DNA from 2 places in the Actinobacillus pleuropneumoniae genome. Region 1 is predicted to be linked to the other one. Evidence: riboswitches for the same ligand, from Rfam matches in the RefSeq annotation. Region 1 holds a riboswitch; the other holds the start of a gene.
The links. Region 1 has a riboswitch for thiamine pyrophosphate ahead of DRF63_RS11400 (ABC transporter ATP-binding protein). Riboswitches for the same ligand answer to the same signal wherever they lie in the genome.
Positions count from the first base shown of each region.

Region 2: another riboswitch for thiamine pyrophosphate. It lies ahead of thiB (thiamine ABC transporter substrate binding subunit); the one in region 1 lies ahead of DRF63_RS11400 (ABC transporter ATP-binding protein).

Region 1 is NZ_CP030753.1:618,444-634,182, forward strand. It holds gene DRF63_RS02885 (DUF1007 family protein) at 1-523, shown strand, start outside; gene DRF63_RS02890 (nickel/cobalt transporter) at 514-1,509, shown strand; gene DRF63_RS02895 (alanine/glycine:cation symporter family protein) at 1,609-3,057, shown strand; TPP riboswitch at 3,252-3,344, shown strand; partial or broken gene DRF63_RS11400 (ABC transporter ATP-binding protein) at 3,448-4,178, shown strand; gene DRF63_RS02915 (ABC transporter permease) at 4,171-4,920, shown strand; gene DRF63_RS02920 (HesA/MoeB/ThiF family protein) at 4,964-5,665, shown strand; gene DRF63_RS02925 (thiazole synthase) at 5,689-6,459, shown strand; gene thiH (2-iminoacetate synthase ThiH) at 6,469-7,614, shown strand; gene tenA (thiaminase II) at 7,620-8,291, shown strand; gene DRF63_RS02940 (ABC transporter substrate-binding protein) at 8,314-9,258, shown strand; partial or broken gene thiD (bifunctional hydroxymethylpyrimidine kinase/phosphomethylpyrimidine kinase) at 9,283-10,095, shown strand; gene DRF63_RS02950 (thiamine phosphate synthase) at 10,106-10,693, shown strand; gene lepA (translation elongation factor 4) at 10,872-12,665, shown strand; gene lepB (signal peptidase I) at 12,770-13,729, shown strand; gene rnc (ribonuclease III) at 13,826-14,497, shown strand; gene era (GTPase Era) at 14,567-15,481, shown strand; gene recO (DNA repair protein RecO) at 15,493-15,739, shown strand, end outside.
Region 2 is NZ_CP030753.1:184,335-200,073, reverse strand. It holds gene DRF63_RS00930 (YdbH family protein) at 1-679, shown strand, start outside; gene DRF63_RS00925 (YnbE family lipoprotein) at 676-897, shown strand; gene folK (2-amino-4-hydroxy-6-hydroxymethyldihydropteridine diphosphokinase) at 932-1,402, opposite strand; gene pcnB (polynucleotide adenylyltransferase PcnB) at 1,472-3,004, opposite strand; gene dksA (RNA polymerase-binding protein DksA) at 3,147-3,596, opposite strand; gene thiB (thiamine ABC transporter substrate binding subunit) at 3,803-4,768, opposite strand; TPP riboswitch at 4,837-4,933, opposite strand; gene DRF63_RS00900 (amidohydrolase family protein) at 5,210-6,196, shown strand; gene lpxM (lauroyl-Kdo(2)-lipid IV(A) myristoyltransferase) at 6,256-7,212, opposite strand; gene DRF63_RS00890 (electron transport complex subunit E) at 7,221-7,907, opposite strand; gene rsxG (electron transport complex subunit RsxG) at 7,919-8,551, opposite strand; gene rsxD (electron transport complex subunit RsxD) at 8,551-9,597, opposite strand; gene DRF63_RS00875 (trimeric intracellular cation channel family protein) at 9,617-10,261, opposite strand; gene rsxC (electron transport complex subunit RsxC) at 10,254-12,431, opposite strand; gene rsxB (electron transport complex subunit RsxB) at 12,424-13,035, opposite strand; gene rsxA (electron transport complex subunit RsxA) at 13,035-13,616, opposite strand; gene nrdG (anaerobic ribonucleoside-triphosphate reductase activating protein) at 13,998-14,465, shown strand; gene nrdD (anaerobic ribonucleoside-triphosphate reductase) at 14,470-15,739, shown strand, end outside.

The DNA.
Region 1 (15,739 bases):
GAAAGGTTTTCAAATGGAATGGACGATGGACGAGATCGCTTCGGCGGAGCTGATTTATGAAGTAAAAAGCAGTTCGGATAAAGAGGCGACTAAAAAATCCATTACGGCGGAAATGGTACAAACTGCAATAGAAAATCATTATTTTAGTTATTTATACAATGCTAAAGACGAACCGCTAAAATTTACGACAAAACCGTCAAATACGACCTTTAGAATAGCCGGAAATAAAGTCATTTTTTATGTTACCTTTTATTTAAGCCGACCTTATGATCTAAAAAACAATCCGATTCGCCTTTATACCTATGAACCGAGTTACTATATGGCAATGGAATATAATAACAAAGCGGATTTGACTATCAGTAATTCGGCATGTAAAGCAACGCTTGAACAACCTAAAGTGAATAGCGAGTTACGTTTATACGCTTCAAGTTTGGATAAAACGCAAACACCTGATATGCCTGAAGGCGAAGATAATACACTGGGGGCGCAATTTGCTCAAAAGGTGGTAGCGGTATGCGAGTAAAGCACATTATATGGATAGCGGTCTGTTTTTTATTATTTTTTACCGTTTATAACAATTATTCCCTATTTCTTTTCAAAGTATTGGAGTGGCAGAAAAGTTTCAATCAGCAGATTTCCGCGGCGATGACCGGTCTGAGTGAGAATCGTCAGCAAGCCGGTATTACCTTGCTGATTATCAGCTTTTTATACGGTGTATTTCATGCGGTCGGTCCGGGACACGGTAAGTTTATTTTAACCGGTTACCTATCGCTCGAAAAAACGAAATTGAATCAGGCGATGAAAATCAGCTTTCTGTCGGCATTGGCGCAAGGTTTTGTGGCAATTGCACTGGTTTCGATTATCGTCGTCGCTTTTACCCTTTCACGCAGCTACTTTAATCTCACCTTAAAATGGGTGGAACGAGGCAGTTTTGTTTTGATGATCTTATTTGGCATCTATTGGTGTTACCAAGCCTTAAAAGCGTTTAAGCGCAAATCCGATACCATTCCTAAAATTCAGCGAATTTCCGCGATAAACTTGCAAAAAAATAGCAAAATCACACCGCTTATCAGACCTCAAAAACATTTTCATACCGAGTATTGCGGTTGCGGACATCAGCACTTGCCGTCTTCAACCCAAATACACCAAGCAAAAGATTGGAAAGCTCAATCGATGATAATCTTAAGTATCGGTGCCAGACCGTGTTCCGGTGCAATTCTTGTATTATTTCTCGCCTATACCTTAGATATTTATGTTTGGGGAATGCTATCCGCATTAGCGATGGCAATAGGTACCGGTATGACACTAACGCTCTTTGCATGGTTAGTGATTATCGCACGTAACAGGGCGATACGTTTAAGCACGTGGTATATATCAGAGCAGACCAGTCGGCAAGCGATGCTAATTTTAAAAATTCTCGTTGGTATGATATTGGTCATCTTTGGTGTTACCTTGTTCCATAGTAGTTTTATCGAAACATCCGGCGGAGCGGGTTTATTCAAACGATAGATTTTACTAATGGAAAGATTAAAGATCTTTTCAAAAGTTAAAAAATCATTAAAATGCAAACGTTTTCGTTTTTATTTTTCATACTATAAGAGGTCTTTGATGGATTTTATTGTTTCGGGTTTTGAAAATGTCCTGACATGGATTGTGAATACGATTGACGGTCCGCTTTGGGACATCACTATTTTAATCCTTTTAGGAACGGGGCTGTTTTTTACGATTACCACCGGCTTTGTTCAACTGCGTTTATTACCTCGTAGTTTACGTGAAATGTGGGGCGGACGTTCAGCGGAAGGGAAATCTTTAACGCCTTTCCAAGCGTTTACAACCGGTTTAGCCAGCCGTGTCGGTGTCGGTAATATCGGTGGGGTGGCAACCGCTATCGCCTTAGGCGGTCCGGGTGCGGTATTCTGGATGTGGATTACCGCTTTAATGGGAATGAGTTCTGCATTTGCGGAATCTTCGCTTGCCCAACTATATAAAACGCGTGATCCGAACGGTATGTTCCGCGGCGGCCCTGCATACTATATTACGCGCGGTTTGAAATTTAAACCGATGGCGATTGCATTTGCGATTGCATTAATTTTTACCTTCGGTTTTGCTTTTAATGCGGTGCAATCCAACTCGATTGTGGCGGCGACCAGTAAAGCATGGGAATGGGACGGACAATATATCGGTTTAATATTGGTAATTGTAACCGGTATTATTATTTCCGGCGGGGTAAAACTTATCGGGCAAGTTTCCGCTAAAATCGTGCCGATGATGGCATTATTTTATCTGATCATTGCGGTCATTATTTTAGGTATGAATATCGAACGTGTTCCGGCGGTATTCGGATTAATTATTGACAGTGCGTTTGACTTTTCAGCGGCTGCAGGCGGTATGTTCGGTGCTTTAGTGTCGAAAACGATGTTGATGGGGATTAAGCGCGGTTTATTCTCAAATGAAGCCGGTATGGGTTCCGCACCGAATTCAGCGGCGACGTCCGATGCAAAACATCCGGCAAGCCAAGGTTTAATCCAAATGTTAGGCGTATTTGTCGATACTATGGTGGTTTGTACCTGTACGGCAGTCATTATTTTAATGTCTGATAATTATGGCGGTGATTCTTTAAAAGGCGTTGAACTCACTCAGACCGCGTTACAATACCATTTAGGCGAGTTCGGCGTACATTTCTTAGCGTTTATTTTGTTATTATTCTGCTACACCTCAATCATCGGTAACTATGCTTATGCGGAAACCAATATTCGTTATATCAAAAACAAACCTTGGTTTGTGTGGGCTTTCCGTGCGGTTGTGTTGTTCTTCGTCTATTTCGGTGCGGTGCGTGACGGCGGTATCGTTTGGGCGTTTGCCGATACGGTAATGGCTTCCATGGCGGTGATTAACTTAATTGCAATCTTGATTCTTGCGCCAATCGTATGGCGTTTATTAAAAGATTATGTGCGTCAAGCCAAAGCGGGACAAGAGCCGGTCTTTAAGATTGAAGAACATCAAGATTTAATTCATCGCGGTGTGGATCCGTTAATTTGGAAGTCTAAAGAAGATTAATAAATAACCTATTAGCATTAGCTAAAGAAGCGATAATATCTTATGGTGTTATCGCTTTTTTATATCCGGCGATAAGTCCGGATTTTGTTAATTTTGAATAAAATTAGACCGCTTGCCGATTAAATCTGTGAGATTTCTCTCATTTTTTTAAGCAAACGGTTGGCTTTTTTCGGTAATTTCTTTAAACTGATAATAATTTTTAGTCGGGGTGCTTCTTAAGAAGCTGAGATTAAACCCGTGAACCTGATACAGTTAGTACTGACGTAGGAAACTAATATGCTTATTTTCATTTCAATTATTCCAATCTTTTTTTCATTAAGTTCATCTCATTCAATTCATTTTAGCCGTTAATTAGCGGTCGTTTTTCATACCCATTTTTCGAGGTATTCAATGAATTGTATCGAAATTCATCAGTTGCATTTTGCATTCAAACAGCAGGTTATTTTTAATAACTTCGACTTCGTATTGCCGAAAGGTAAATGGTGCGCTTTACTCGGTGCATCTGGGATCGGAAAATCAACCTTACTGCGTTTAATTGCCGGATTGGAAACAACGTCAATCGGTTCAATCGAACTAGCTCCTGATACGAAAATTGCGTGGCTGGCTCAGCAAGATTCCTTATTTCCTGGCTATCGGTATTGGATAACGTGCAATTAGCCGCTCATTTGCAAGGTAAGAAAAATGCGGAAACCTTAGCTAAGGCAGAACAATTGTTAGCGGCGGTAAAAATGTCGGAGCATAAAAATAAGCCCTGTTACCAACTTTCCGGCGGACAACGTCAACGAGTGGCTTTAGCTCGTACCTTGATGCAAGATGCGGATCTTATTCTGATGGATGAACCGTTTTCCGCCTTGGATGCGGTTACACGTTTGCAGTTACAACAACTGGCGGCACAGCTTTTAGCCGATAAAACCGTATTGTTAATCACTCATGATCCGTAAGAAGCGATTCGTCTTGCCGATCAAATCTATATTCTTAAACATCAACCGGCACAATTATCGAATGTGATTGAACCGTCAAACAACGCACCTCGTTTTGGTTCAGATGCCGAACAATGGCAATTAGAACAGCAACTCTTGAATATGCTCTCTAATCAGTGTGTGGAGGGCGAGAATGTTTAAACGTCTATTCAAAATCGGCGGTTTGAGCTTATTACTGATTTTGTTATGGCAGGCGGTCGTCACCGGGTTTGCTTTACCGCATTATATGTTACCTGCTCCGCTTACGGTGTTTGAACAAATCGTCAATCAATTTCCGTTACTTTGGCAGCACGGCCAAGTTACCTTTATTGAAATTATTGCCGGTCTAAGCCTAGGTTTCTTACTCGGTGTAATGTCCGCCTTAGCACTTTCGCTTTCCAAATGGTTAAACGGTTTCTTATTACCGTTATTAGTTATTTCTCAAGCTATTCCGGTTTTTGCTATCGCCCCTTTATTAGTGCTTTGGCTTGGATACGGTATGGCTTCCAAAATTGCGATGACCGTATTGATCATTTATTTTCCTGTGACGGCTGCTTGTTATGACGGACTGCGTAATACGCCCAAAGCCTATTTGGAATTGGCAAAAACCTTAGAAATCAAACCGCTTGCTATGTTGCTTCTGGTTCGTCTGCCGGCGGCGTTACCGGCGTTGGCTTCCGGATTACGTATTGCAGTTTCGGTTGCACCTATCGGAGCGGTTGTCGGGGAGTGGGTCGGTTCTTCACAAGGGCTAGGCTATTTGATGTTACACGCCAATGCTCGAATGCAAACCGATTTGTTATTTGCCGCTTTAACCGTGTTATTACTAATGACACTTTGTTTGTACTTTATTACCGACAGGCTACTACGCCGTTGGCTGCCGTGGGTTCAATATATGCGATAGTGCAAGCGGTTGATTTTCTAAGATTTTTTACTAAGAGATTGTTATGAGTTTATCTGATCAAGATTTCCTGCGTTATAGCCGCCAAATTCTGTTGGAGGAATGCGGCATTGAAGAGCAGCAAAAGTTAGCCAAAAGTCGAGTATTGGTAGTGGGCTGCGGCGGACTCGGTTCGCCGGTTGCACAATATCTCGCATCCGCCGGTGTCGGAAAACTTTATTTAGCCGACTTTGATAAGGTGGATTTAACCAATTTACAACGCCAAACATTGTTCGGCATGAAAGATTTGAATAAGCCGAAAAGCGAGCAGGCTCGGCTAAATTTACAAGCGATTAATCCGTCGGTTGAAGTTGTCGCTATCAATAAACAATTAACTACCGACAATTTGACGTATTGGGTAAATAAAGTCAATGTAGTGTTGGATTGCTCGGACAATATGGCAACACGTCACGCAGTTAATAAAGTGTGTGTGGAAAACCAAATTCCGCTGATTTCCGGTTCGGCGGTCGGTATGGACGGGCAATTATTGGGCGTGTTTCCGCCTTATCAACACGGCTGCTACGCCTGCCTCTTTCCCGATACTGAGATCGGTAATCTAAATTGTCGCACCGCCGGTGTTTTAGCACCGATTGTCGGTATTATCGGCAGTTTACAGGCATTAGAAACGCTGAAATTTTTATTGGGATTGGCGGTTTCCTGTGACGGAAAGTTCTATGTTTTTGACGGAAGAACCTTGATGTGGCAGTAGCTTGATATAGATAAGGAAAAAATATGACAGATCTTCTTAAAATTGGTGATACCGAATTTCACTCCCGTCTTTTTACCGGTACGGGCAAATTTTCAAACCCTAAAGTGATGCAACAAAGTATTGTCACATCAGGTTCCCAGCTTGCAACAATGGCGATGAAACGGGTGGATTTAGCACAGGAACAAGACGATATTTTAACGCCGTTGATTCAGAGCGGCGTAAAACTGTTACCGAATACCTCGGGGGCGAAAACGGCGGAAGAAGCGGTCTTTGCGGCAAAACTGGCACGAGAAGCATTACAGACGAACTGGATCAAACTTGAAATTCACCCTGATGTTCGTTATTTGCTGCCGGATCCGATTGAAACGCTAAAAGGTGCGGAAATGTTGGTGAAAGAAGGTTTTATCGTATTGCCTTATTGCGGTGCGGATCCGGTGTTATGTAAACGCTTGGAGGAAGTCGGTTGTGCGGCGGTGATGCCGTTAGGGGCGCCGATTGGAACCAACCAAGGGCTAAAAACTCAAGATTTTTTACGCATTATTATTGAACAAAGCCGAGTGCCGGTAGTAGTGGATGCCGGTATCGGCGCACCGAGCCACGCAGCACAAGCAATGGAAATGGGTGCGGATGCGGTATTAGTTAATACGGCAATGGCGGTAGCCCGTGATCCGATTCAAATTGCACAAGCCTTTAAATTAGCGGTGGAAGCGGGGCGTTTAGGTTATTTGGCAGGGCTTGGCAAAGTAAGTCAAACTGCACAGGCAACCAGCCCATTAACCGGCTTTTTAGGCTAGGGAGTTGCAATGAAAACAAATCAGTTTGCGCATTTTAGCGATTATTGGCAAACGCTCGATTGGGGACATCTCGCTTTATCGTTAAGAGCAAAAACTTCAGCGGACGTAGAGAATGCGTTGCAAAGTTCAAACCGAGATTTAAATGACTTTATGGCATTAATCTCGCCGGCGGCGGAAGCCTATTTAGAACCGATGGCACAGCTGGCTCAACAGCTTACTCGTCAGCGTTTCGGTAATACGGTCGGCTTTTATCTACCGCTTTATCTCTCTAATGTATGTACCAATGACTGTACTTATTGCGGTTTTTCAATGAGTAACCGCATTAAGCGTAAGATTCTTGACGAGCAAGAAATTCTCAAAGAAATCAAAGCGATTAAGTCGATGGGCTACGAGCATTTATTGTTGGTGACCGGCGAACACGAAACCAAAGTCGGTATGGCTTACTTTCGGGAAAAATTAAAGCTGATTCGCCCGCATTTTTCCGCATTATTAATGGAAGTACAACCGCTTCAATCTGAGGAATATGCCGAATTAAAAACACTTGGCTTGGATGGCGTACTGGTTTATCAAGAAACTTATAACGCCGCCGAATATGCCAAACACCATTTACGCGGTCAGAAGCAAGATTTTATTTATCGCTTGGACAGTCAAGATCGTTTAGGTCAAGCAGGTATTGATAAAATCGGTTTGGGTGCATTAATCGGACTTTCAAACGACTGGCGTACTGATATTTACTTTGTCGGCGAGCATTTAAATTATCTGCAAAATAAATATTGGCAAAGCCGTTATTCAATCTCATTTCCTCGTTTACGACCTTGTGTCGGAGGATTACAGCCGGCTTCGCAAATGAGCGATAAACAACTATTACAAATTATTTGTGCATTCCGTCTTTGTTTCCCGGAAGTAGAACTTTCGCTTTCGACTCGTGAAAGTGCCAATTTCCGCAATAACGTGATTCCGATTGCGATTAATACCATCAGCGCAGGCTCGAAAACACAGCCGGGCGGCTATGCGGAAGAAGACGATAAACATCTCGAACAATTCTCACCGGATGATGAGCGTCCTCCACAAATTATTGCTGCCGAATTGGTTAAACGGGGCTTACAACCGGTTTGGAAAGATTGGGAACCGTATTTAGGTAGAACGTTATCTTAAATGATATGATTAAAAAAGGAGAAAAAATGACCGCTATTCAGCAATTTATCGAAAATGCAGAACCTTACTGGCGTACATATACCGAACATCTTTTTGTGCAAAAAATGGCGGACGGTAGCTTGCCGAAAAGTAGCTTTCAGCATTATTTGAAACAAGATTATCTGTATCTTTATCAATATTGCCGAGCATTATCGCTCGGTGTTTATAAAGCGGAAAATTTTGACCAAATGCGTTACGCATTGGATGCGACACAAGCCATCTTGAACGAAGTGGAACTGCACTTGCAGTTTTGCCGTGAATGGGGGATTGAGGAACAAGAGGTGCGTAAAACGCCGGAAAGCTCGGCGTGTGTCGCTTATACGCGTTATGTACTCGATTGCGGTATGCGAGGCGGATTAGCCGATCTATTTATGGCGATAGCACCTTGTGCAATCGGTTATGCGGAAATCGGTAAGAAATTAGCGCAGACTGCGGTGGAAAATACGCCGTATCAAGCGTGGATTGATACCTATGCGGCTCCCGAATATCAAGCGGCAGTAGCAAAACTGGCGGATTTCCTTAATCAGCTTTGTGAAAACTTATCGCTAGAACAGCTCACAAAACTCCAAGAAATCTTTACTACTGCTACACGTATGGAAGTTGCTTTTTGGCAAATGAGACTTGATCAGACTATGTAATCTTTCTTAAAAGGAGAAAAGGATGAAATATGTAAAAAAATTGGCTTTTTTGACCGCTTTTAGCTTGGCAGTACAAGCTCACGCCGGCGAGAAAATGACCGTCTTATTAGATTGGTTCGTTAATCCGGATCACGCTGCGATTATTGTGGCGCAACAGAAAGGTTATTTTAAGCAAAACGGCTTGGAAGTTGAACTAGTAGAGCCGGCGGATCCGTCTATGCCGCCCAAACCGGTTGCGGCAGGGCAGGCGGATATTGCGGTGGATTATCAGCCGCAATTACAACTACAAGTTGATCAAGGTTTGCCGTTGGTCCGTTTCGGTACGCTGGTTCCTACACCCTTGAATAGCTTAATTGTTTTGAAAAACGGCTCGGTAAAAAATATCGCCGATTTAAAAGGTAAGAAAATCGGTTATTCGGTAAGCGGTTTTGAAGATGCATTACTGAATACCATGCTGGCGAATTCAGGTGTCTCAGCGAAAGATGTGGAATTGGTTAATGTAAATTGGTCGCTTTCTCCAAGTTTGATTAGCGGTCAAGTTGATGCGATTATCGGCGGCTTTCGTAATTTTGAATTAAACCAGATGCAGTTGGAAAAACAGGAAGGTAAAGCGTTCTTTGCGGAAGATTTCGGCGTACCGGTTTATGAAGAATTAATTCTTGTCGCGCATAAAGATAAAGCGAACGATGCAAAATTTTCCGCATTTTTGACCTCTTTAGAACAAGCTACGCAATATTTAAAACAGTCGCCGGATGAAGCGTGGAATAGTTTTGTTAGTTATAAACCGAAAGAATTGGATACGGCGTTAAATCGTCTTGCATGGCGTGATACGCTGCCGAAATTAGCAGATGAACCACGCAAATTAGATCGTGAAAAATATCAAAAATTCAGTGAGTTTATGCAAAAGAACGATTTGACGAAAACTGTACCGGAGTTAAAAGTATATACGGTTGAATTGAAACCATAGAGAAGACTTACTAGAGAGAAATATATGGAAAAGATAGCACAGGCTTTAACTGTCGCCGGTTCGGATAGCGGTGGCGGAGCGGGGATTCAGGCGGATTTCAAAACCTTCCAAATGCGAGGCGTTTTCGGCACATCGGTACTGACCGCAATTACCGCGTAAAATACGTTGGGCGTTTTTGATATTCATAGCGTGCCGCTCAGTACGATTGAATCGCAACTTAAAGCAATCGCAGTAGACTTTCAGATCTCCGCTTTTAAAATCGGTATGTTAGGCACGGCGGAAGTGATTGAATGTGTGGCAAATGCGTTACGTCAGTATAATTTCGGTAAATTAGTACTTGATCCGGTAATGATCGCCAAAGGCGGTGCGCCGTTATTACAACAAAATGCGATTAACGCCTTAAAGACGCATTTATTACCGCTCGCAGATGTGATTACGCTGAATTTACCCGAAGCGGAAGCCTTAACCGGTGTGAAAATTATCGATGATATGACCGCTTATCAGGCGGCAAAAAAATTGCAAGATTTAGGTGTTAAGACGGTAGTGATTAAGGGCGGGCATTTGGCGGATTCGCAAAGTGCGCATTGCCGTGATTGGGTATTTACCCCAACGGAACATTTTACATTGGAATGTCCACGTTTCCCAACCCGTCATACGCACGGTACCGGCTGTACGTTTTCCGCTTGTATTACTGCGGAATTAGCCAAAGGACAAGCGGTAGAAAATGCGATAAAAGTTGCAAAAGAGTATATCAGTGCGGCGATTTCGCATCCGCTGAATATCGGGCAAGGGCATGGGTCGACAAACCATTGGGCGTATCAGGAACTGTCAAAATAAGGAAATGATAATGTACGATATTCGACAAATGCTCCAACTTTATTTTATTGCCGGCACGCAAGATTGTCCGAATCCGACCGAAGATCGAAGCCAAAATCTCTTGTTGATTTTAGAACAGGCATTGCAAGCGGGGATTACTTGCTTTCAATTTCGTGATAAAAGCAAAAACTCGCTGGAAGATCAGCCGAATGCGCAAAAAGCATTAGCGATTGAGATTGATGCGGACGGTGTACATGTCGGACAAAAAGATATGTCACCGATAATGATTCGTCAGATGACCGATAAACCTTTGATTATCGGCTTATCGAATAATACCTTAGAAGATCTTTGGCGTTCCGAGCAAATGATTGAAGTGGATTATTGCGGATTAGGTCCGGTCTTCCCGACCAATTCCAAAGAAAAACATAATCCGCCGATTGGTTTGGATTTTGTTAAAAAAGCCCGTGAAGCTGGGATTCGTAAGCCGATTGTTTCTATCGGCGGAGTGAAAGCCGAACACGTGGCAACCTTGAAACAAAACGGAGCGGACGGCATCGCGGTTATCACTGCGATTAGTTTAGCTTCTGATGTTTCTCAAGCAGTCAAACGATTATTATAATTTTTTACTTATACAAGCGGTCTTTTTTCAAGATTTTTTTGCAAAATTTCTTGGAAAAACGACCGCTTGCTTTTTTGTGCTTTTCCTTTCCAAAATAGCGGATTTAAAGTAGAATTGGTCGGTTAATTTTCCCTTTAATAAATTTATTACAACACAGGACATTTATTGCCCGATGAAAATGCAAAATATTCGTAACTTTTCAATTATTGCCCACATTGACCACGGTAAATCAACCTTATCCGACCGTTTAATCCAAACTTGCGGCGGCTTATCGGATCGTGAAATGGAAGCGCAAGTTTTAGACTCGATGGATTTAGAACGCGAACGTGGAATCACGATCAAAGCACAGAGCGTAACGCTTAATTATAAAGCGAAAGACGGCGAAACTTATCAATTAAACTTTATCGACACGCCGGGACACGTGGACTTCTCTTATGAAGTTTCTCGTTCGCTTGCCGCTTGTGAAGGGGCGTTATTAGTGGTGGATGCCGGTCAGGGTGTGGAAGCGCAAACATTGGCAAACTGCTATACCGCAATTGAAATGGATCTCGAAGTTGTGCCGATTCTGAATAAAATCGACTTACCGGCGGCAGAACCGGAACGAGTGGCGGAAGAGATTGAAGACATCGTCGGGATTGATGCGATGGATGCGGTGCGCTGTTCGGCAAAAACCGGTTTAGGTATTGAAGACGTGTTGGAAGACATCGTGAAAAAAATTCCGGCACCGGAAGGCGATCCCGATGCACCGTTACAAGCGCTGATTATCGACTCGTGGTTCGATAACTATTTAGGTGTCGTGTCTTTAGTGCGTGTGAAGAACGGTACAATCAAAAAAGGCGATAAAATTAAAGTGATGAGTACCGGCCAATCGTATAACGTTGATCGTTTAGGTATTTTCACACCGAAACAAGTGGATACCGCAGAACTTAAAACCGGCGAAGTAGGCTGGGTGGTCTGTGCGATTAAAGATATTTTAGGCGCACCGGTGGGCGATACCTTAACCCATCATCATAATTCGGCGACGGAAGTGTTACCGGGCTTTAAAAAAGTTAAACCGCAGGTCTATGCCGGTTTATTCCCGATTAGCTCGGACGATTATGAAGCGTTCCGCGACGCATTAGGTAAATTAAGCCTGAATGACGCCTCGCTTTTCTATGAACCGGAAAATTCGACCGCATTGGGTTTCGGTTTCCGTTGCGGCTTCTTAGGCTTATTACACATGGAGATCATTCAAGAGCGTTTAGAACGCGAATATGATCTCGACTTAATTACCACCGCACCGACGGTAGTTTACGAAGTGGTACAAACCAACGGCGAAACCATTTATGTGGACAGCCCGTCAAAATTACCTCCGATCAGTAATATTGCGGAAATTCGCGAACCGATTGCCGAATGTAATATGTTAGTGCCGCAAGAGTATTTAGGTAACGTAATTACCCTTTGTGTGGAAAAACGCGGCGTACAAACCAATATGGTTTACCACGGTAACCAAATCGCACTTACGTACGAGATTCCGATGGGCGAAGTGGTGTTAGATTTCTTCGATCGCTTAAAATCGACTTCTCGCGGTTATGCGTCTTTGGATTACGGTTTCAAACGTTTCCAAACGGCGGATATGGTGCGTGTCGATATTATGATCAACGGTGATCGTGTCGATGCGTTGGCATTAATCGTACATAAAGATAATGCGCCTTACCGTGGACGTGAGTTAGTGGAAAAAATGAAAGAATTGATTCCGCGCCAACAATTCGATATTGCGATTCAAGCGGCAATCGGCAACCATATTATTGCTCGTTCGACCGTAAAACAGTTACGTAAAAACGTATTGGCGAAATGTTACGGCGGTGACGTGAGTCGTAAGAAAAAACTGCTACAAAAACAAAAAGAGGGTAAAAAACGAATGAAATCCCTCGGTAACGTAGATGTACCGCAAGAAGCGTTCTTAGCGATTCTTCATGTAGGTAAAGACTAGTTGTTACGCATACACGGAATATAAGCGGTCAAATTTTGTGAAAATGTTGCAAAACCGACCGCATATTCCGTGTTTTCCGTAATCAATAAACTAAGGAGAAAACAATGGCGCAAATTATGCCGATTATTTTTATCGCAATTTTATATGGTGTTTGGAAAACATTGGATTCAATGCAGTTACCGAACACCATTTCTATATTATTGGTTGCATTAGTCGTTATTTGCGGCGGTTTTTGGGCATTCTATAAATTTAGTGCGGATCCTCGTCGTAATGCGGCAATTGCCAGAGAAGAAAAACGTTTAAACCGTCCTTTAACCGAAGAAGAAAAAGCGGAAATTCAACCTCGTTCCGCTATCGGTGATTTCTTCGCTTCGCTTTTCGGCGTATTGTTTTTTGTCACGGTGCTACGCTCGTTTATTTTTGAACCGTTTCAAATCCCGAGCGGTTCGATGGAACCGACGTTACGAGTCGGCGATTTTCTAGTCGTAAACAAGTTTAGCTACGGTATTAAAGATCCGATTTGGCAAAATACCTTAATTGAAACCGGTCATCCGGAACGTGGCGATGTGATTGTATTTAAAGCACCGAAACAAGCGCATGTCGATTATATTAAACGTGTAGTAGGCGTTGGCGGTGATCGAGTGAAATACGATTCGCATACACAGCAATTAACCGTTACTCACGAAGATGGTAAACAAACGGTATTTGAATACGGCGAAGGTAAGCCGAATGCGGATTTCTTCTATCACGGCGAAATGCAAATTGAACGTACCGAGAAAGGCGACGTTACTCACCAAATCTTAAATAACCCGTTTGCATTTAATTATGAACCGTACTTATTTGCACAAGAAGGTATGCCTTCGGGCGAATGGATTGTACCGGAAGGACATTACTTTGTAATGGGCGATAACCGTGATAACAGTGAAGACAGCCGCTTCTGGGGATTCGTACCGGAACAAAACGTAGTCGGTAAAGCGACATTTATTTGGTTAAGTTTAGATAAAAAACCGAATGAATATCCAAGCGGTTTACGTTTTGACAGAATGTTTACTTCAATCAATTAATATTTGAGCGAAGTACATCATACAAGCGGGTCTTTTTTGTCAAAAATCGGCAAAATACGACCGCTTGTATTTTTGCTTTGTTTTAGAATGAATAATATGCAACTCGAAAGATTACAGAAAAAATTAGGTTATCAGTTTACTAACTTGGATTATCTATTACAGGCTTTAACTCACCGAAGCGCAGGGGCAAAAAATAACGAACGCTTAGAATTTTTAGGCGATTCGATTTTAAATTTTGCGATCGGTAAAGCGTTATTTGAGAAGTTTCCTAAGGCTAATGAAGGCGAATTAAGCCGTATGCGCGCAACATTAGTGCGCGAACAAACGTTAGCGATTTTAGCGCGTCAATTCGGCTTAGGCGAATATATGAAATTAGGTGCGGGCGAATTAAAAAGCGGCGGTTATCGCCGTGAATCGATTCTTTCCGACTGTGTCGAAGCGATTATTGCCGCTATTTACTTAGATGCGGGCATGGATAAGGCGATTGAACAAGTTCATCTGTGGTATCAGGATTTACTAGCCGAGATGAAACCGGGCGATGCGCAAAAAGATCCGAAAACACGCTTACAAGAATTTTTACAAGGCCGTAAATTGCCGTTACCAACTTACGAAGTGTTGGATATTAAAGGTGAAGCGCATAATCAAACCTTTAAAGTGACTTGCAAAATTGAAATGTTGGAAGAAATCTTTATCGGCATCGGTACCAGCCGCCGTAAAGCGGAACAAAATGCAGCCGAACAAGTATTGGCTAAACTAACGACGAAATAGAAGAAACCACAGAAATATACACTGATACCGTATTTTGTTGGTATCTCTGTGGAAAATAAAGGATAAAAAATGGCAGAACAAAATCAACAACCTAAAACCTATTGTGGCTTTATCGCCATTGTCGGTCGCCCGAATGTCGGCAAATCGACCTTATTAAATAAAATTTTAGGTCAAAAAATTTCAATTACTTCTCGTAAAGCGCAGACAACTCGCCACCGTATTGTTGGTATTCATACCGAAGATCAATATCAAGCGATTTACGTGGATACGCCGGGGTTACATATCGAAGAAAAACGAGCAATTAACCGTTTAATGAACCGCGCGGCAAGCTCGGCAATCGGCGATGTGGATTTAATTATTTTCGTGGTGGAAGGCACAAAGTGGACCGACGATGACGAAATGGTGTTAAATAAATTGCGTGCGGCCAAAGCGCCGGTGGTATTAGCGATTAATAAAGTTGATAACATTAAAGAAAAAGACGAACTTTTACCGCATATTACCGAGTTATCGAAAAAATTTGATTTCGCAGAAATTTTACCGATCTCGGCACAACGTGGTAAAAACGTGCATATCCTGCAAAAAATCGTGCGTAAATCCTTACGTGAAGGGGGGCACCATTTCCCTGAAGAATATGTTACCGACCGTAGCCAACGCTTTATGGCATCGGAAATTATTCGTGAAAAATTAATGCGTTTCACCGGTGAAGAATTGCCGTATTCGGTTACGGTAGAAATCGAACAATTTAAACTGAACGAACGCGGTACTTATGAAATCAACGGTTTGATTTTGGTTGAGCGTGAAGGTCAGAAAAAAATGGTGATCGGCGCAAAAGGGCAAAAAATCAAAACGATTGGAATGGAAGCGCGTGCCGATATGGAACGCTTGTTTGATAACAAAGTTTACTTGGAATTATGGGTGAAAGTGAAAGCCGGCTGGGCGGATGACGAACGTGCATTACGCAGCTTAGGCTATATGGACGAGTAAATTTTCAAATAATGATTGAAAACTGGCATCGAGGTTTTGTTCTTCACCGTCGCGAATATAGCGAAACAAGTCTATTAGTCGATTTCTTTACCGAAGAACACGGAAGAATCACACTGCTTGCCAAAGGTGCAAGACGACCTCGTTCGCCGCTGAAAGCCGTATTACAACCATTCACGCCTTTATTGTTACGTTGGAGCGGTAAGGGCGATCTAAAAACTTTGACTAAAGCGGAACCTGCGTCATTAACTTTACCGATGC
Region 2 (15,739 bases), 430 kb from region 1:
ATTCGACTTCGGTTTGAAGCAACCGATTGATCTCAAAATCGGGCAGTTAAATCTTGGCTTACCGATTGAGAAGATTCGGGTAAAAGTATTCGGGCATTATCCATATAGCCGTAAAAAGCCGTTAATGCTCCAACAGCTTTCGATGAATTTATTAGACGGAGAATTGAATGTCGAGCGATTTGCCTTGCCGCAAACGCAAATCGCTTATTTAAAACTGGCGAATATCAACTTCGAGCAGATTCTGGAATTGGTGCAATATCAGCAAATTGAATTAAAAGGCAAAGCGAATGCCACTTTACCGTTTTGGCTGGAGGGTAAACCTTGCTATGTATGTGACGGCTTACTCAGCCAAGCAGTCGAGTCCAATTTAAAAATTCAGCCCGAATTAATGAAGGCAATTTCGCAAACCAGCGGTTATTCGGAACGGTTATTGCTTTATCTATTGAACGATACGAAAATTACCGATTTACGCGGTTTAATAAACGTCGGTTCAACCGGCGAAATGGTATTGGACGCCAAATTAAAAATGCAGCTCAATCAACAAGAAAAAGCTAAAATCAACTTTAATTATAATCATAAAGAGAATATCTTTAACCTTTGGCATATGATCAACTCGGGTTCCTATGTCGAACAAAATCTTGAGAATTCTATTTATCAGCAACTGGATAAAAGAAAATGAGAAAAAGCCTACTTTTTGCAATTTTTTGCCTGAATTTGACCGCTTGTACGCCGAAAGTACAGCTTGAAACACCGGCGGAAGGAATTACGATTAATATGAATGTGGTAGTTGATCACCGCATTGATGTGAAATTTGATGAAAAGTCGCGCACCGTATTGCAAACCTCGGACAATAAAGCGGCGAAATCGGAAGCGGTGGTTGAAGCTCCGATAGAATAGGTTAAAAAAATGCACGGATTGCCGTGCATTTTACTTAGAATGTGACCATTTGATGATGTTTAAAGCGTTGGTAAATTTCCGCTAATTTTTGACCGCTTGGCAGCACTAAATCGGGGTTAAGATCATACATAGGCACAATCACAAACTCACGATTTTGCATTTCAATATGCGGTACGATTAAACGTTCGTTGTGAATCCGTTCATCGCCGTATAAGATAATATCCAAATCCAGCGTACGTTCGCCCCAACGGCGAATTCGCACTCTTCCTTGGGCGTTTTCAATGCTTTGTAATTTATCCAGCAATTCCAGCGCCGTTAAATCGGTATCGAATTTTGCCACCGCATTCACATAATCCGGCTGATCTTGCGGCCCGACCGGCTTACTACCGTAGAACGGGCTAATTTCAAAATTAATTGCAAATGTTTTTAAAGATTCGACCGCTTGTTTAACTTGCGCAAGCGGGTTATCCAAATTGGAACCTAAAGCAATATAAACCGTTTTCATCATCATATCCGTTTCTGTCAAACTTGCTAAAAGAAAAGGCACAAGCTCTCACTTGCGCCATACTTCAATTTATTCAGCCGAGGCTTTCTTCGCCGGCTTTTTCTTTCTAAATGTTTTACGGCGACGTTTTTTCTTTTCTTCGCCTGCAAAATTCGGCACATTTCTGACCGCTTTTAGCATTTCCGCACGTTGTGCGTCATTACTGAATTGATATTCGTGCCACCAAGCGGACAGCTCGACTAAATCGCCGCCTTCAATCTCGGCACGCATCACTAACAAATCGAAACCCGCACGGAATTTTACGTGTTCTAAGGTCTGTTGCGGACGTTTGCCCGAACGTTTGGCCATTTGGAACTGTAACGCCCAAATATCACGAATCACAGAGGTATGACGGCGATGTAATGCAATCGCTTTACAACTTTCGGCTAACACGTCATTCGCCGCCAGCATCATCGCATCATGACTATTTAAACCGCCTTCGTTTTTCAGCACTTCCATTTTCTCACGTAACGGATACCAAAGAAGAGCGGCGAATAAAAACGCCGGATTCACCCGTAAATTATCACGGATACGATCATCGGTCGAATTCAGCGCTTTACTTAACATACGCTCCGCATTCGAATCGTTACGTTCGGTAAAAAACGGCGTAAGTACCGGAAATAACTGCTCGAATAAGCCGTATTGACGCATTAATTGATAGGTTTTAAAACCTTGTCCCGATTGAAATAATTTCAACGATTCGTCAAATAAACGCGCCGCCGGAATGTTTTTCAATAAATGCGCCAATTCACGAATCGGCGTATCGCTCGGTTTATCCAAAAACATATCCAATTTTGCCATAAAACGAACCGCGCGTAACATTCTTACCGGATCTTCTTGATAACGCACCACCGGATCACCGATTAAACGCAGTTTTCCCGCTTTCAGATCCGTAATACCGTCGAAGAAGTCGAAAATCAAGTTATGTTTCGGATCATAATAGAGCGAATTCACGCTAAAATCACGGCGTTGCGCATCTTCGCGTAAGGTACCGTACACATTATCGCGCAACAACATTCCTTCTTCGCTTACTTTAGAAATCTTATCGCTATTATGGCTGGCGTGATCGGCACGGAAAGTCGCCACTTCATAAATATCACGTCCGAATACGATATGTGCCAAACGAAAACGACGTCCGATTAAACGGCATTGACGACCGAATATTTTTTGAATTTCTTCCGGTTTTGCATTGGTCGCAACATCAAAATCTTTCGGCTTATGCCCTAGCAATAAATCTCGAATACAGCCGCCAACCACATAAGCTTCAAAACCGGCACGTTGTAATTTTTCAACAATCGCTAACGCATTTTTAGGGAAATCTTTCGGCGTAATATCATAATGTCCGGCATTTACTGTAAATTTTTTGTGCAATAAATGGGAAGGAAGATCCGAGTGCTTTTTCGGTTTCTTCGTAGAACGTTCCGACTGTTCGTTAAAAGCCGGAGCGGGACGCTTGGATTTAGGTTGTAATTCTACCGCTTTAACTTTTCTTTCTTGCTTAGCACTAAGCGTTTCTTGTTCGGCAAGCGGTTGTTTTTTTGATTTTTTTTGTCGAGAAAACAACGACTTAATATAGTTAAAAATAATCCACCTCAAGGGAATAAAATTAATCGATTGATAAACGACACTAACTAAATGATCATAAAAATAATGGACAATGTAACATTGTCCATATTCATTGCCGTTTATCCATTCTTAATTAAGCTTATAAGCCCATTTGCTTTTCACGGATTTCCGCAAGTGTTTTGCAATCGATACACATATCCGCGGTCGGGCGCGCTTCTAAACGACGTAAACCGATTTCAACACCGCAAGTTTCGCAATAGCCGTATTCGTCTTCGGCAATGCTATTTAACGTTTGCTCAATCTTCTTAAGCAATTTACGCTCACGGTCACGGTTTCTTAATTCAAGACTGAATTCTTCTTCCTGAGTGGCGCGGTCCGCAGGATCGGCGAAATTAGCGACTTCTTCCTGCATTTGGTTTTTTGTACGCTCAGCTTCGTCCATAATTTGCACATGCCATGCACGAAGAATTTTACGAAAATGCTCTTTTTGCGCATCATTCATATATTCTTCATCTTTCTTCGGTTGGTAAGGTGTTACGCCCGCTAAAGCTAATAAACCTAATGAAGTGGTGTTTGCCACTTGAGACATAATTTCACTCCTTGTTGGATGAGTTCATCCTAAATTCAGTAAATTCAAACTAAAATTTTTACGCTAATTTAAAAGGGCGTATAAATAGCAAATGTAATCCCTTTTGGCAATTAGAATTTGCAAAAATTTTTATAATTTTCACCGCTTAGCAGACAAGAAAAATGGCTAAAGATTCCTTTAGCCATGAAAAAAGATGAATAATTCTTTTATTGCCAGCTTTTCGTCCAAGTCGCCAACCAGCTTTTTACCTGCGTAGCATCAGGCATTTTAAAGGCTAACGGCTTATAAGCCGGCAATTTATCAAAAGCGGAATCCGGTACTGATCCAACCACCGGTTTCATCACATTATGATACGAAATAACTTTCTGCGCTTCCGGCTGGTGTAAGAAAGCTAAAAATTGTTTCGCCAATGCTTTTTGTTTACTGCTATTCAAAATGGCGGCGACTTCCGTTTGCACCAAATGCCCTTCGTCAAATTGAGCGGCAACGTATTTATCGGTTTTATCATGCCATTGATGATAAAGCGGAGAAGTCGAATAGCTTAACACTAAATCCGACTCCCCTTTTAAAAAGGCACTATAAGTTTCCGACCAGCCTTTTCCGACCGTTACCGTATGTTTGGCTAAGGTTTGCCATGCTTGTTCGGCTTGCTCGCCATATACCGTATTTAGCCAAAATAATAAACCGCGTCCGACCGTACTGGTACGAGGATCTTGGTAAATCACTTTCAAATCTTGACGTTCCACCAATTCTTTTAACGATTTCGGCGGATTCGCTAATTTTTCTTTATCGTAAACAAACGCATACTCGCTATAATCATACGGATAAAAAGTTTTATTCTCCCAATTTAATGGAGCTAGGTTTAAATCGTGCATTGCAAACAAACCGGTTTTTTCCGCTTCCGCCATCGTGAAATTATCAATGCCCAACATTACGTCCGCTTTTGTTTTTTTTCCTTCCAAACGAATACGGTTTAGCATGGTAATACCGTCTTCAAACGGCATAAATTTCACATCACATTGGCATTGCGCTTCAAATAACGGTTCTAATTTAGGAGCAGGTCCCCAATCCGATGAAAACGAATCGTAAGTATAAACGACTAAAGTAGGTTGTTGCGCATAAGTGACACCGGTAACGAAAGCCGATAATGCGGCTATTTTGGCGAGTTTCATAGATGTCCTTCTAAATTCGGATAATATAGAAGGATTTGAGCGAAATATACTTTTTCTGTAAGAAAGTAGAATCAAAGTATCTCAAATCCCTACGCTGATACTAATCAGATCAGGTTCTACGGGTATGGTATTTCTCAGCTTCGTAAAGCACCCCAATGAGAACGAATCAATTGTAAGTCAAGCGTAAACATAATGCAAATTCAAAAGGCAAACGTTTGCTTTCTTCCGATAAAAGGACTATACTATAGTCCTAGTGCCAGAAAGGAACTAGATAGATTTATATGCAATACTTTACAACATACTTAAACACTCATTTAGGCCAAACATCATATCGCTATGGTGCTTGGCTCTTTTTTTGGCATTTCAATTTTTAACAGATCTCCTCGCTAGAGATCTTTTTTTTACCTAAATTAAACAAGTCGTAAAGAGGAATAAATTAACATGAGCCAATTAATTCGTACGCTTAAAAGCCATATTCGTGACGAAATTATTAAAAAAGGCGGTTGGGTAAATTCTCATGCCCATGCTGACCGCGCATTTACTATGACGCCGGAAAAAATTGCGATTTATCAAAATGCCAACCTTCAGCAAAAATGGGACTTAGTGGATGAAGTGAAACGTAACTCGACGGTTGATGACTATTACCGTCGTTTTTCTCAAGCTATCGAATTGATGATTTCACAAGGGGTAACCGCATTCGGTACTTTTGTGGATATCGACGGCGTATGTGAAGACCGTGCGATTATCGCCGCACACAAAGCGCGCGAAGTATATAAAAGTGATATCGCTTTAAAATTTGCCAACCAAACTTTAAAAGGGGTTATCGAGCCTACCGCTAAAAAATGGTTTGATATCGGTTCCGAAATGGTGGATATGATCGGCGGTTTACCTTATCGTGACGAATTGGATTACGGCAAAGGCTTGGAAGCGATGGATATCTTAATGGATAAAGCCAAATCGCTCGGTAAAATGTTACACGTGCATGTAGACCAATTTAACACGCCGAAAGAAAAAGAAACCGAACAATTATGCGATAAGGCGATTGAACACGGTATGCAAGGTCGAGTGGTTGCAATTCACGGTATTTCTATCGGTGCTCACCCGAAAGAATACCGCAAAATGCTCTACCAAAAAATGCGCGATTCGCAAATGATGGTCATCGCTTGCCCTATGGCGTGGATTGATAGCGGCCGTAAAGAAGACTTACAACCGTTCCACAACGCACTTACACCGGCGGACGAATTAATTCCGGAAGGCATTACCGTAGCAATCGGTACCGATAATATCTGCGACTATATGGTGCCGTTATGTGAAGGCGATATGTGGCAAGAACTGAGCTTACTTTCCGCCGGTTGCCGCTTTACCAACTTAGAGGAAATGGCGAATATCGCTTCAATTAACGGCAGAAAAGTATTAGGTTTACTCTAACCCTCTCATACGACAAAAAAACCGAGCGAAAACGCTCGGTTTTTTATCATCGTTCAATACTAGCGTTTATAAATATCTTCACCGTTTCGGCGAGTTTTGAGTAAACGTAAAATCCATACGTATTGCTCCGGATTTTTCGTCACAAAATACTCAATCACTTTATTCATTTCTCGGGCGGATTGCACCGGGTCACCGGAAAATTCCAACGCCGGCAAAATTTCCATTTGATACAGGCTCTTTTCCGCATTGTAAATCGGAAACATCGGAATCACTTCCGCATTAGCGACACGAGCCATTTTATTCAGCCCCGGTAGGGTGGCTTTTTCCGTCGCAAAGAAATCGGCATAAACGCTTAATTCTTCGCCGAAATCCTCATCAGGTAAAAAATAGCCCATATTTCCTTTACGCACATCGTTTAGAAACGGTTTAATACCGTTTTGACGAGTATGCATTTTGCCACCAAAACGTTCGCGCGTTGCATTCCAAAGCCAATCAACTAATGCATTACGGTGCGGATTGTACATTGAAACCATTGGCATTCCGTGTGTATGCAGAATAATACCTGAAGCGTCAATCGCCCACGTATGCGGCACAAGCAAAATAATATTCTTACCGTCTTGTTTAGCTTGTTGCAGATGCGCTAAACCTAAAAATTCACTACGCCGTTGTAAATGTTTTACCGAACGAATTGCGATTTCACCAATCCCCAGCATAGTTTGTGTTACGGTAATAAACATTCGCTCAATCACTTGTTCACGCTGCTGTTCGGACCAATTCGGAAAGCAATAACGTAAGTTTGTATCCGCACGATGATATTGCTTTTTGCCTTTTTTCTTTAAGTAATTTTTGACTACTCTTCCGACAAAAACGGCTAATTTATCACGTAAACGAGCCGGCACATAAGCCAGAACGACCAGCGCCAAAACGCCAAGCCATACGCCCCAATATTTCGGATACAAAAATTCCTTTAAAAATTTATGTTCATACCCTTCTCGGGCTGTAATTCGCTCTGTCATTCGGTTCTCTATTTCTTATCAATCAAATTCTTCACAGCCAAAATGACCCCAAGCCCAATAAATGCACCGGGAGGTAAAATTGCCAGTAATAAACCCGAGTCTAAGTGTAACACATCAATTCGTAAAGATTTCGCCCAATCGCCCAGTAATAAATCCAAGCCGTCAAATAACGTACCGTTACCAATCAGTTCACGCATTGCGCCTAACGCCACAAGGCTTAACGTCATGCCAAGCCCCATGGCAAAGCCGTCAAAAGCGGAATGCGCTACCGAGTTTTTAGACGCAAAAGCTTCCGCCCGTCCGATGACGATACAGTTAGTCACAATCAACGGAATAAAAATCCCAAGCGATTGATAAACCGAATAAGCAAAGGCATTCATTAATAATTGAACCGCCGTTACCACGGTGGCAATCACCATCACATAAATCGGAATACGAATATCGTTCGGAGTAAATTTACGGAATAACGACACCATAGTATTCGTACAAACCAGCACTAATAAGGTCGCCAAACCGAGTCCGAGCGCATTAGTCACATTATTTGATACCGCCAATAACGGACAAAGCCCTAACAGCTGCACTAAAGCACCGTTATTTTTCCACACGCCTTCAGCAAGTAAATTACGCCAAATTGACGGTTCCGCCGGCGTTGTAGTATCGATTTCCGTCACCGGAATTTGATTCTCAGTATTCATACAATTCTTTCTTATTTACAGCTTGCAAAAGTTTCTAATTGTTCGGGAGATTTTGCTAATTCCGTGACGACCCATTTTGCACTTTGGCGCACATTATTCACTACCGCACGAGGAGTAATAGTCGCACCGGTAAATTGGTCAAACTGACCGCCGTCTTTTTTTACCGCCCATAACGATTCATTTTCTAGGCTAAATAACTTGCCGCTAAACGACAAAATCCAATTTGAAACACGTGTTTCAATTTTATCGCCCAATCCCGGCGTTTCTTTATGTTCTAACGTTCGTACACCAAGCACTTTGCCGTCCGGTTGAACGCCCATCAATAAAACAATATTACCTGAATAACCGTCCGGTGCCGTCGCTTGAATGGCATAAGCGGTCAAATTTTCCGATTTTTTTGCAATATAAATGCGATTTAAATAAGGTGCGTTCGGTAAGTTCACTATTTTACAAGAGCCTAGCAAATCATTATCAAAATGGCTCGCAGGCACAACTTCTTGTAAGAATTGGCGCTGTTGAGCCGCCGTAACTTCATCAATCCGCCCTTTAGTAAGCAAATAAACACCGGTCGAAACGGCAGTGCAAATAAGCGCAATCGCGCCTAATAATAACGCATACTTAACGGTAATTTTTGAGGTATTCATTATCTTCCGCTTCCATATAATCGTGGTTGAGTGTAATGGTCAATTAACGGCACGCAAATATTTGCCAATAATACCGAAAACGCCACCGCATCCGGATAATTGCCGTAATAACGGATTAAGTACACAAATAAACCGATTAAACCGCCGAAAATCAATTTACCGCGAGGCGTAATCGAAGCAGTAACCGGATCTGTTGCAATAAAGAAAGCGCCGAACATCATTGCACCGCTAAAAAGCTGGCTAACGACATTTAAGTGAGTATGCGGTAACAATAAATCGGTTAGCCCGCTCAATAAAGCAAACATCCCTAACATCGCCGCCGGAATTTGCCAGTGAATAATGCGTTTATAAATTAGCAACAAACCGCCGGCAAGAAACGCCAAATTAATTTGCCACCAACCGTTTGCGAACAAGCCGCTAAAAATCGGCGATTGTAATACGCCTTCTACGCCTAATTTCTGCATACTGGTTTTGGCGCTGTCGAGCGGCGTGGCTTGTGCGATACCGTCCACACTGCCCAGTAATTGATGTACGCTAAAGCCGTCACTGGTTACGCCGGAAAACACTAACGAAATAGCATCGCCGAATGTCGGCGGTTCGTTTAATAAATCAATCGGTACAAGCCAGCCGGTCATTTGTACCGGAAACGAAACCAATAATAACGCATAAGCAACCATTGCCGGATTAAATAAATTCTGCCCTAAACCGCCGTAGGAATGCTTCGCCAGTAATAGCGCCACAATGATCCCGATTACAATGATCCAATAAGGCGCATAAGGCGGAATCGATATGGCTAAAATCAGCGCAGTTAATACACCGCTTAAATCCGCAACATAAAAAGCGGTCGGTTTTCGACGCAATTTTGCAATAGCGATTTCAATTGCTACCGCCAACAACAGTGCGATAAAAACTTGAATAAAAACACCATAACCGAAAAAATACGCTTGCATCCCCAACGCGGGTAACATTGCAACCATAACCCATAGCATAAATTTCGCCGTTAAATTGGACGAATGGGTATGGGGAGAACTCACCATTTTAAACATCAAATCATTCCTTTCCCGTTTAAATTCTCGGTAAATTTAGATTAAATCGAATCGCTAATAAACGTATCACAATCACGGTAGCGACCGTGGCAATATCCACCCAGCGGCTTTCAACGCCGGCGGAATAGAACAACACAAAAATCACACCGCCGATAAGACTTGCCGTGACATACACTTCTTTTTGTAACACAATCGGCACTTCGTTACGCAAAATATCTCGAATAACCCCACCGAAACATCCGGTCATTCCGCCTAATGCAATCGCAATCAACGGATGTAAGCCGAAATCCAAGCCTTTTTGCACACCAATAACGGTAAACACGCCCAAACCAATCGCATCGAAAATCAGTAAACCGGTTTGCCACTCTTTTTTACTGAAATTATTTTTAAAAACCGCAGTGATAATTACCGCAAGAGTGATCATCAAAACATAAATCGGTTGCTTCATCCAAAAAACCGGCGTACTGCCGATCATCACATCACGCAACGTACCGCCGCCTACACCGGTCACAAACGCTAAAATGAACATACCGAAAATATCCATTTTATGTTGTCGAGCCGCGATTGCCCCGGATACGGCAAATACGATCGTGCCGATCAAATCTTGAATAAATAAGAATGACCAAGGAAAAGGCGGCAATAAGCTGTCGAATAAGTTAGTCATTTGATAACCCTTGACTCATTTTTTTCGCTTTCGCTCTAGCAATTGCCGCGGCGACTGTCGCCTTACGTGGGTCTTCCGCTTCCGTTGCCGTTACAACTTTTTCGGCATTTTCGACCGCTTGTAGCTGTTCTTGCTGAGTTGCTTTTTTCGCTTTAGCTCTGGCTAATGCTGCTGCGACCGCTGCTTTACGCGGGTCTTCCGTTTCTGTTGCGGTTGCAACTTTTCCGGTATTTTCAACCGCTTGCGCCTGTTCTTGCTGATCGGCTTGTTGTGCCGCTTTTTTCGCTTTGGCTCTGGCTAATGCTGCCGCGACCGCCGCTTTACGCGGATCTTCCGCTTCTGTTGCAGTTGCAACTTTTTCGGTATTTTCGACCGCTTGTTCCGGCGCTTGGGCTGCTTTTTTCGCTCTTGCACGCGCTAATGCGGCAGCAACCGCAGCTTTCTTAGGATCAGTCTCTTCTACTTGCTGCACAGTATTGATAGAAAGATTGTCATTTACTTCATTTTTAACTTCAGCCTGTTTTGCCAAACGTCTTGCTCGGCGTTGTGCCATTAATTCGCTATTATCCGGCTCGCCGTTTGCTTTAGCTTGTACAGGCTCTGCAGTTTGTGCTTCCGCTTTTTTTGCTTTGATTCGAGCCAAAGCGGCGGCTACCGGATCTTCACCGGCAGAATTTGCTATTTCTTCTCGGCGTTTATCCGCCGCTTGTGCGATACGTGCGGTTCGAGCGTCTTTTTCTTTTTGCAAGCGAGCTTCTCTCGCTTCAAAACGAGCTTTCGCCTCTTCCGCTTTTTTCGCTTTTTCTTCGATTTCCGTTATTTTTGCCTTTTCTTGGCGAAAATATTGAATCAGCGGAATATAACTTGGGCAAACGTAAGCGCAGACACCGCATTCGATACAGGCATCCAAATGGTATTCTTTTGACTTATCGTGATCTTCCGAGCGTGCATACCAGTAAAGCTGTTGCGGCAGTAACCCGACCGGACAAGCATCCGAGCAACTCGAACAACGAATACAACTGCGCTCAGGCTCCGGCGGCGCGTATTCAAAATGATCCGGCGCAATAATACAGTTTGCCGTTTTGGTAATCGGCGCTTGTAAGGATTGCAAAATAAAACCGGTCATCGGTCCGCCTAAAAACACCGGAAAACGGCTGTCCGCTTGATAATCGACCTGCTCCAATAAATGTTGAATCGGCGTTCCGAGTCTTGCCCACACATTGCCTTTATTGCGAATTTTATCGCCGGTTAGTGTTACCACGCGTTCAATTAACGGTTCATCGTCCATTACCGCACGTTTAACCGCAAACACCGTTCCGACATTGTGCATCACAATGCCCATTTCAATCGAACGTTTGCCTTGCGGAATTTCCAAACCGGTTAAAACCTGAACTAATTGATCGCTTGCACCGGACGGATAAATAGTCGGGATGACTCGTAACGTAATATCGTTCGAACCTTTTAAGGCTTTTTCTACCGCTTGGATCGCCTGCGGTTTATTATCCTCAATCGCTAACACCACTTCTTCCGGACGTAGCACGTAACGCAAAATACGAATCCCCTCAAGAAACTCGTGGGTATAATCCTGCATTAAACGGTCGTCACAAGTAATATACGGCTCGCACTCCGCACCGTTGATAATCAATACTTTGCAACGCTTATCCGCTAGGCTGAGTTTTGAAGCGGTCGGGAATACCGCACCGCCCAAACCGGCAATGCCGTATTGGTAAACTTTTTCGATAATTTGACCGCTTGTCAGCGTTAAAAAATCGTCAATCGGTCGGCGTTCAATCCATTCGTCTTTACCGTCCGTTTCAATAATCACGGTAATCTCGGGTAAACCGGACGGATGTGCCGACACATAAGGCTCGATACCGATAACCGTGCCCGATGTCGGTGCGTGTACCGGTAACTGGCGATAGTTATCGCCTTTGGTCAGCGGCTGTCCTTTTAATACGTTATCACCGACTTTAACCAAAAGTTCGCCCGCCCAACCCGAATGTTGCACAACCGGTACATAGAAAAATTTAGGCAAATGCAAACTGCGAATCGGTTTTTGATTCGATTGCTTTTTATTTTGCATCGGGTGAATCCCGCCCGGGAATTGCCATAATTCTCCGGATCGGTTGCCTTGGCGAATACGATCCAATACTGCTATCGCATTACTCATTTTTACCTCCGCCAATCACCAATTTTTTCTGTAACTCTGTCGTATTTACCACCGGAATGACTAAATTCTCGTCAAATTGCCAATTCCACGTTTTGGTTGTCGTTTGTTGTTTTACCATTTCAATACAATTTGTCGGGCAAGGCGCGACACATAATTCGCAACCGGTACATAAATCGGGAATGACCGTGTGCATCGCTTTATTGGTACCGATAATCGCATCAACCGGACAGGCTTGAATACATTTGGTACAGCCGATACACATATCTTCGTGGATTAACGCCACCTTTACTTCCGGCTCGGCAACGCCGTCCATCGCCGGTACTTCGACACCCAATAGATCCGCAATTTTTACCACCAGCGGCTGACCGCCCGGCACACATTTGGTAATTTGATCACCGTTTGCTATCGCTTCCGCATAGGGTTTGCATCCCGGATAACCGCATTGCCCGCATTGGCTTTGCGGTAACAACGCATCAATTTGCTCGACGATAGGATCGGCTTCAACTTTTAATTTGATCGACGAATAGCCCAAAATCGCACCGAAAATCAGTGCGATCACGGCAATCGCAATCAGGATATATACAATAATAGGAAATGCTAACATTAGATTTTTACCAAACCGGTGAAGCCCATAAAGGCAAGCGACATAAGCCCCGCCGTAATTAAAGCGATGGAAGCGCCTTGGAACGGACGCGGTACGTCCGCCGCCGCCAAACGCTCACGCAATGCGGCAAATAAAACCAATACCAAAGAAAAGCCTAACGCCGCACCAAAGCCGTAAAGTACCGATTCAACCAGATTATTGGAAAGATTTACGTTTAATAACGCAACACCGAGTACCGCGCAGTTAGTCGTGATTAACGGCAGATAAATACCGAGCAGACGGTATAAAGTCGGACTGGTTTTGTGGACGATCATTTCCGTTAATTGCACAATCACCGCAATAACTAAAATAAACACCAATGTACGTAAAAATTGCGCCTCTAAAGGAATTAATACGTAAGTTTCGACGAGATATGCCGACAACGAAGCGACGGTCAGCACGAAAGTGGTCGCCATCCCCATACCAATCGCGGTTTCCACTTTTTTAGACACCCCCATAAACGGACAAAGCCCTAAGAATTTTACTAGGACAAAGTTATTTATGAGTGCGGTACTGATAATTAAAAGAATGTAATCGACCATAGTATCCACAATAAAAGACAAAATAAAAATAAGCGGTTGTTTTTAGTGAAAATTTTGCAAGAATTCCGCAAAATCCTACCGCTTATTCTTTAGAAATTATTTATAAAAATGATGGTTATTATCCTGTTTTTTAGCCGTTCTAACAATAAAAAATATTAGGTATATGGACTTTTCTAAGCGAATCCGTACTGAAAATTATCTGCACAAGGTCCACAAAAATTTACAATCCGATATCCGCTTTATTTTTCCGTGACTTAGCAAATTACAATCCCCTCACGTTAAATTTTTCTATTTTCTTTTTTTAAAAATAAATTAATATTCACAATATATTGTGTTATTTAAAAAATACAGACACAACATATAGTAACATTTTTATAACAAATGAAAAACCTCAGATTTTGCTCGGAACAAATTGTTTGGCAAGAAGTGCCGCACGAAACCTCACTCGCCTTCTTAATTACCGGCTGCCCGTTAGGTTGTAAAGGCTGCCATAGTACAGAAAGCTGGAAGGTCGGAAGCGGTCAAATTTTGACAAAAAATTACCTCGCCGAGCAATTAAATAAATACCAAGGCTTAATCAGCTGCGTACTTTTTATGGGCGGCGAATGGCTACCCGAACAACTGATTCCGCTACTGAGTTACTGCAAACAAAGAGGGCTACAGACTTGCCTTTATACCGGGCTTGAACGAGATGAACTTTCCGCAGAGTTACTCTCGCAATTAACCTACCTAAAAACAGGGCGTTGGATTGCAGAAAGAGGCGGTTTAAACAGTCTTACCACCAATCAACGTTTTATCGATTTACGCACCGGCGAAAATCTCAATCACTTATTTATCAAGGGAGTTTAATTACATGATTCGCTTACAACCTAATCAACTTTCAGACAAATTAGGCTTTATCGATCATTATCTGCGCGCCAAAAATGCGGCGGACGGTTCCAAAATGGATGCGAATGCCAATGTTACGCAAAAAAATATTGCGACAATGGAAAACGAAATGATGAAAGACTTCTTTGTGCAAATTAATCGTGCCAAAGTGAGCAATAAAATTGCGGAATTATTTGATGAAGAACTTGCAGGCGAATATCTACGCCAAATTGAATCGCACGAAATTTATGTACACGATGAAACCAGTCTAAAACCTTATTGCGTATCGGTTACGATGTATCCTTTCTTGCGTGATGGCTTAACAAAGTTAGGCGGTGAATCTAAAGCACCAAAACATCTCGCATCATTCTGCGGTTCGTTTGTGAATTTCGTGTTTGCGGTCAGCTCACAATTTGCTGGTGCGGTTGCCACCGTTGAATTTCTTACGTATTTCGACTATTTCGCACGTAAAGATTTTGGTGATAACTATCTCGAAACCCACCGCAGTGAAATCGAAAACCACCTACAACAAGTGGTTTACAGCATTAACCAACCGGCTGCGGCTCGTGGTTACCAAAGCGTGTTTTGGAATATTTCACTATATGACAAACACTATTTTGAAGCGATGTTCGGTAATTTTGTGTTCCCTGATTTTGAACGCCCGAATTGGGAAACCACTGCGGCATTACAAATTTTCTTTATGAAATGGTTTAACCAAGAGCGTACTAAAGCGATTTTAACCTTCCCTGTGGTTACGGCGGCAATGCTGACTGAAAACGGCAAATGCAAAGACAACGAATTTGCCGATCAAATGGCGGAAGAGTTGTCACAGGGTAATTCATTCTTTATTTATCAATCGGATAATCCCGATTCACTTGCTTCTTGCTGCCGTTTACGTAATGAGATTTCAGATCATACCTTCTCTTATTCATTAGGTGCAGGCGGTGTGGCGACCGGTTCGATTAACGTCATTACTATTAATATGAACCGTTTAGTGCAAGATGGGCGTGACTTAGAAGAAGAAGTCGGCAAAATTCATAAATATCAATACGCTTATCGTAAATTAATGGAAGAATATTTAGCAGCGGGAATGCTACCGGTTTATGATGCGGGATTTATTTCTTTAGATAAACAATTCCTCACGATCGGTATTAACGGAATGGCGGAAGCAGCCGAATCACAAGGGCTAACTGTCGGTTATAATCCGGATTATATGCGGTTTGTACAAAGCCGTTTAAAAGTCATTTTTGAAGCAA